Regions from separate parts of the Paenibacillus lacisediminis genome, predicted to be linked through region 1. Evidence: riboswitches for the same ligand, from Rfam matches in the RefSeq annotation. Region 1 holds a riboswitch; the other holds the start of a gene.
The links. Region 1 has a riboswitch for cyclic di-GMP ahead of ACLD72_RS17905 (polysaccharide deacetylase family protein). Riboswitches for the same ligand answer to the same signal wherever they lie in the genome.
Positions count from the first base shown of each region.

Region 2: another riboswitch for cyclic di-GMP. It lies ahead of ACLD72_RS02850 (transglutaminase-like domain-containing protein); the one in region 1 lies ahead of ACLD72_RS17905 (polysaccharide deacetylase family protein).

Region 1 covers NZ_JBKIAX020000008.1:313,210-316,332, reverse strand. Annotated here, with positions in the region: gene ACLD72_RS17905 (polysaccharide deacetylase family protein) at 37-1,533, opposite strand; cyclic di-GMP riboswitch class I at 1,605-1,694, opposite strand; gene ACLD72_RS17900 (NCS2 family permease) at 1,897-3,123, opposite strand, start outside.
Region 2 covers NZ_JBKIAX020000001.1:658,576-661,698, reverse strand. Annotated here, with positions in the region: gene ACLD72_RS02855 (response regulator) at 1-198, opposite strand, end outside; gene ACLD72_RS02850 (transglutaminase-like domain-containing protein) at 325-1,131, opposite strand; cyclic di-GMP riboswitch class I at 1,148-1,229, opposite strand; gene ACLD72_RS02845 (MFS transporter) at 1,311-2,675, opposite strand; gene ACLD72_RS02840 (LysR family transcriptional regulator) at 2,802-3,123, shown strand, end outside.

The sequences.
Region 1 (3,123 bases):
TTGAGTATTCATAGATGCTAAGTAAGCGTCCGTTCTTTATTTCATCCCGTACAGCTCGTCCAGAAGCACAAAGGAATAACCCCGCCGCTTCAACTGGTCGATCACTTCCGGCAAAGCCTCCAGTGTATGGATACCGTCAAGCATATGCAGCAAAATAACGCTGCCGTTGGTCGTCTGATGCAGCACCCCGTTTAAAATGTACTGAGCGTCATGGTCGGAATTCCAGTCCAGGGTAGTCACATCGTACAAAGCGATCGTCTTATACCCCGTGGCCGCGATCACCTTGGCCGTTTCTTTGTTGATCTCCCCGGTTGGAGGTCTGAACAACATCGCCGGCTGCTGTTGAATCGCCTCGGTGATGACGCGGTGCGCCTTGACCACTTCCTCCTGCAGCTCATCGGGCGGTATTTGCGTAATTACGGGATGAGTGTAGGTATGATTGGCGACAAGATGGCCTTCTTCAACAATCGCTCGAGCCAGGTTCGGGTTGTTCTCCACGCCGTTCGCCCGCAGAAAAAAGGTCGCTTTAACGTCATGATCCGACAGAACTTTCAACAGACGGGTGACGGTCAAATCACTGCCCCAATCGTCAAAGGTCAGGGCAACGACCTTTTTGCCGTGCGAGTTCCATTTGGCGATATCTTTGGCGTTATAAATCAGATTATAGTCCGCCTGCTTGTAATCGGGGTTGATCCGGGCGGCATCGTATCCCGAAATCTGCTCCAGCGGCTTCCGCTCCCCTCCGTCTTGCACCAGCTTTGCGAGCGGCACCAGCTTATAGCTCACTTCGTTCGCCGCATCCGCAATATAGGAAATGGAGGATACCACCTCGGGATTCACGTCCGTATTTAGCGCAATAATGCCGCCGCGGCTAATGTACTTCCGTATGTAATCGCCGATTTCCTTGGCGCTTTGCATGTCGCTGTCTTTCGGGTTAATGTTGTAGGAAACGACAGCCTGCAGTCCGGTTTGCGCCGCCACCAGGCGGACATCGTCGCTTATGCGGGCCCCCCGGGTCCGGACAAACTGCGGCGTCTTACCTGTAGCGTCAGCAATCAATCCGTTGGTACGGTTGATTTCTTTATAGATTTCTTCATAGCTTAAGGTCGTTAAGTCGGCGCGCGTCAACGTATTGTTTTCCACCTCGTGACCACGGCTGACCAATTCCTTGACGAGATCAGGCTCCTCGGCCACCCGCATGCCCGGGACAAAAAACGTCGCCTTGATTTGGTACTTGTCCAGCTCATCCAGCAAACGCATGATCGTCTCGCGATCGCCCAACCCGTCAAACGTTAGGGAAAGTTCTTTTTTGGCTGTGTATACAAAAGACAAAGCTTTGCTCGGTTCTCCGGTATACCGGGTAATTGGCTGCTGCTGTGATGAAACGGTCTGAACACCGGAAAGGGAAGAAGTCCCATCCCCGTTGTCCGCCTGCGGATTGGCCCGGCTGCAGCCGGCCACCCAAAACGCAAGCAGGGCTATGGCGATACCGATCCGTACGGCACGGGCCCCTTGTCCTCCAAGCGATATCATGAGTTCACCTTCTTCTTGAAAGTTAATTTTTACCAATCAAAACACTGAAAATAAAAAAACCGCCATTCCTGCATGGCGGCCGGACAATCATAGCGCTGCTTGCACGCTTTAGACTCCAAACTTTGCGTCCTATCCTTTCGAATAGTTTGCCTTTAACTTCGTTTCATTTAATTATTTAAATTTATTATAATCGACTCCCGCTGGAAATCAATCCATTGTTTATGAAAAAAAGCGGATTCACAAAAAAATATTCGGGATTTTAGCCCCAGCTCCTTCCATGTCCAATTTCCTAAAAATAGAGCTAAAAAACAAGGGTGCCTGCTCCTTTCGGAGCGGACACCCTTGTTGGCCGAGATAATCCCGTTATTCGGTACCAAGGAAAATGTAGCGGGCCAGTACAAGAACCACCAGCACCCACATCAGCCAATGAATTTTGACTTTGTTTTTGCTGAACAGATTGTTGAATCCGCCCAGAATGACATAAGAGACTAAACCGGCGGCGATCCCGTTGGCGATGCTTCCGGTAAAAGGCATCAATACGATCGTCAAAAACGCCGGGAATGCATGCAAGAACTCATCCCACTCGATCGATTTGACCTGGCCGATCATCAGCACGCCGACGATAATCAGCGCCGGAGCCGTTGCCGCACTGGGCACAACACCGGCTAGCGGAGCGATGAACAGCGCCAGGAGGAACAAAATCCCCGTCGTTACCGAAGTGAGCCCGGTGCGTCCGCCTTCGGCCACACCAGCGGTGCTCTCTACATAGGAAGTGATCGTGCTGGTGCCAAGAAACGCGCCCGCGCTGACGCCAACCGCATCCACCAGCATCGCCTTGCCGATTTTTTTCTCGCCTTCTTCTTTGTTTTTCATCAAGCCGGCGCGGGTGGCCGTGCCGACCAAAGTGCCGAACGTATCAAACAATTCAACGAACGTGAATACAAAAACAATTTCAAACAGTCCCAGATGCAAAGCCGCGCCCAAATCGAGCTGGCCTACCGCAAGGTTGTCGAAAGCGGGCAGCCAGCTGGCGCCGGAAAGTCCGGAAACGTTGGTGACGCCCATCGGAATGCCGATTATGGTCGTGGCGATAATCCCGATCAACAGCGCTCCTTTGACCCGCAGCGACATCAAAATGGCAATCAAAATCAAGCCGATCAACGTTAATTGGACATCGGGGCTATGGACGAAATCGCCCAGCGTGAAGTTGATGCTGCTGCCGGGAACCGTGGCGGACGTGTCCGTTACCCCCGACAGATTGGCGCCGATCAGGTTGCTCATCTTCAAACCGAGGCTGGCCACAAACAGGCCGATGCCAACCGTGATGGCCGCCTTAATGCTCTGCGGCACGGCGACCAGCAGCAGCTGGCGCACCTTCGTCACCGTCAGAATCAGAAAAATGATACCGGAAATAAATACCGCGCCAAGCGCCGCCTGCCAAGTGATAGCCCCACCCGAGCTAAGCACCACGGTCATGAAGTAGGCGTTCAGCCCCATGCCCGGTGCCAGCGCGATCGGGATGTTGACGAACAATCCCATAAGAATCGTGATCAGCCCGGCACCAACCGTGGTGGCGAAAAATACCCCATC
Region 2 (3,123 bases), on a different contig from region 1:
TGCCGCCAATTCAATGCCGTTGATTTCCGGCAGGCTGATGTCCAAAAACAGCACATCCACACGCTCCCGGAGAATTTCGCTCATCCCCTTGACGGGGTCGGTAAATTTCCCGATAATCTCCACGTCGGCCAGCTTCATCAGCAGCCGCTCCATATAATTCAAGGCCAGCCGTTCATCATCCACAAGTATTACTCTCATTAGAGCCAGACTCCCCCGCTTGGATACTCTTCCCTTCAATAAGAAGATAGCATATCCCACCCAAACAAAGAAGCCTTGAACAAACGTTCAAGGCTCTTTTTTCTATTCGGCTGTTCATGATTTGGCTTAGTAATACTTGTCCGCCTTATATTTAGAGGCGTCCTTGATCATAGTAAACGCGGTCGTTGTCCCCTTCCAGCCGGCATCGGCCGTCGTGTCGATGACCACCCAGCGTCCGTTCACAAAAACTTCATTCCAGGCGTGATACGTCTTCACATAATCGGAAGATCCCATCGCCAGCTTGGCCGGAACCCCAACACTGCGCAGCATCCCCGCAAACAGAGAGGAGAAGCCATAGCAGATGTCTTTCTTGACAGTCAAAGTGCGTTCGATATCCGGCAAATAATCCGAAGAAGCGGTGAACGCCAGACTGTCGTCATATTTGATATTGCTAATCATGTAATTATAAATAGCCTTCACCTTGTCTTCATCGGTAGCCGCGTCTTTCGTCAGCTCCGCCGCCTTCTTCACCGCCAAGCCGTCTATATCCCAATTCACATTTTGCGTCGAATTCAGATAAACCGGCGTCTCATCCTGCAAGCTGAGCTTCACCGTATCCTTGTGCACAAGGCGGTACGTGGTCCCTTTAATCTGTTCCAACAGGCTTATCGTGTAATCCCCGTTGCCCATTTGCAGCGGAAACGTCTCCTCTTTGGCACCGTACGTCAGATTATAGGTATACTTGTTTTTTCCGTTCTCGATCAACAGCTTGGTCTTGATTTTCGGCTTCACGTCGTAATGGATGCTGATCGCTCCCATGGACAGGTTGTCCTTACCCAGCCAGCCCTCAAGTTCGGCTCCCCGCACCTCCGCTCCGCCAAATCCGGCAAACAAGAGTACAAGGGCTATCGTTACAAACTTCAATTTACGCATAAAAAATAAAACCCCCTTCGGTAACTGGCTGCCAGCAAAAAAATACAGGCCCTGTAGCTTTGCGTCCCTGCCTTTCGACAGGTTTGCCATTTTCGTGTAAAGTTTTATATCTTTCTTTATCTCTATCGGAAGCACAGGCGTCATTTGTTAGCCCTATAAGACAAAAAAATCTAAAATTTTTATATTTTTTGTGCGACATTTTGTGAAAAGTAAAAATAATAAAAAAGTACCATCATCACCACCAAAGCGGCGAGAATGAGATAGATATTACTGTACGCGCCGGAATTTACAAACGGGTTTAGCGGGTTCCAACGCACGCTTCCGCCTTGATCCACAGCCTTGCTGTAGACGCTGGCCGCCACCGCGCCGGAAAGAAAGTTCGACATCGACAGCAGCCCCATGCCGACCCCGGTCTGTTCCTTGGTCAGCGTCCGCGAAATCGTGCCTGTCAAGGCGATTTGCATAAACATCTGACCGACGTTGCCAAAGATTAATAATACGGCAATCATAGGGACCGCCGCTCCCGCGAAGATCGAGATCAGAGTAAAGCAAACCAGCAGCAACATGGACGCGGTGCAAAACACAAACGGGTTGCCCTTGGCATCCGCCAGCTTGCCTCCAGTTCTGCCCAGAACAGCCGACACCGCCGCCCCCGGAACCATAGCGAAGCCAATCCAGCCCGAGTCCAGCCCGTTGACATCCGCCAACAGCTGCGGAGACAGGAACGGGAGTGCATAACCAATCCCCATCGCCAGTATGGACATGAGCAGCCCCAGGGAATAACTTCTGTTGCGGAAAAGCTGCGGATCGACGAACGGATGAGCCGCCGTCCGATTGCGGATGGCAAACAGCAAGAATAAGAGCAAACTGCCCAGATAAAACATCATTCGGCCATAAGTAACGCCCAGCAGCAGCAAGGCTACCGCGCCGCCCAGCAGACCGGCCCCCAGCCAATCGACTCTGGCGTATTTGGGCGCCTGCTCGCTTAAATAACGGCGGTAAAACGGCAAGGTAACAAGCATCAGCATCGGAATGCAAAACAGCCAACGCCAATCGACCAGACTGACGATCAACGCCGAAACGACCGGTCCGATCGCCCCCCCGACAGCCAGTCCGGTTGCCGTGATTCCGAGCGCGTACCCGCGGCGTTCGGGCGGAAAGTGGCGGACAGGAATGATCATCGCCGCCGCCGGAATGACCGCCGCTCCCGCCGCCTGCAAAACCCGCCCGGCCAGCACCATCCAAAACGCCTGGGCGGCAAGCCCGGCGAGCGAGCCCAGACAAAACACGGCCAAACCAAATGTGATTAAATTTTTGAACTTGAATACGTCGGCCAATTTCCCGTAGATGACCGATCCGATCGCATAGATCAGCATATAAATAGTGGCTACCCAGCTGACCTGCGCCACGGATAATTGGAACTCGCTTTTAATTTCCGGCAGGACGATATTAAACATCGTGGCGCTCATCGACGAAAGCACCATCGTAAATGCCAAAATACGAATCAGCTTTTCGGCCGATTCTCCCTCTGTCTGCTTTCTCATAACAAATCATGCCTCCTCAAAAACCTTTGCTATGAGTTATTTTATAATTGCATATTGATAATTAAAAATATATATTTAATTATAAAATCATATACTACAGTATATTAATGAAAAGGAATGACTAGTATGGAACTGCTGCAGCTGCAATATTTTCAGACGGTCGCCCGCTTGGAGCATATGACGAAAGCCGCGCAGGAGCTTCACATCGCCCAGCCCGCGCTGAGCAAAACGATCGCCCGGCTGGAACAAGATTTGGGCGTGCCGCTGTTTGACCGGCAGAACCGGCAAATCCGGCTCAACCACTTCGGCAGGACGTTTTTGAAGAAAGTGGAAATCGCACTGAACGTACTTGAGGAAGGACGCAAGGAAGTCGCCGATCTGGCGGGGACGGAGCGGGGGAGCATTCGTCTGGCAACGAACAACCTGGGCCGGATTACTTCCGCTTTGA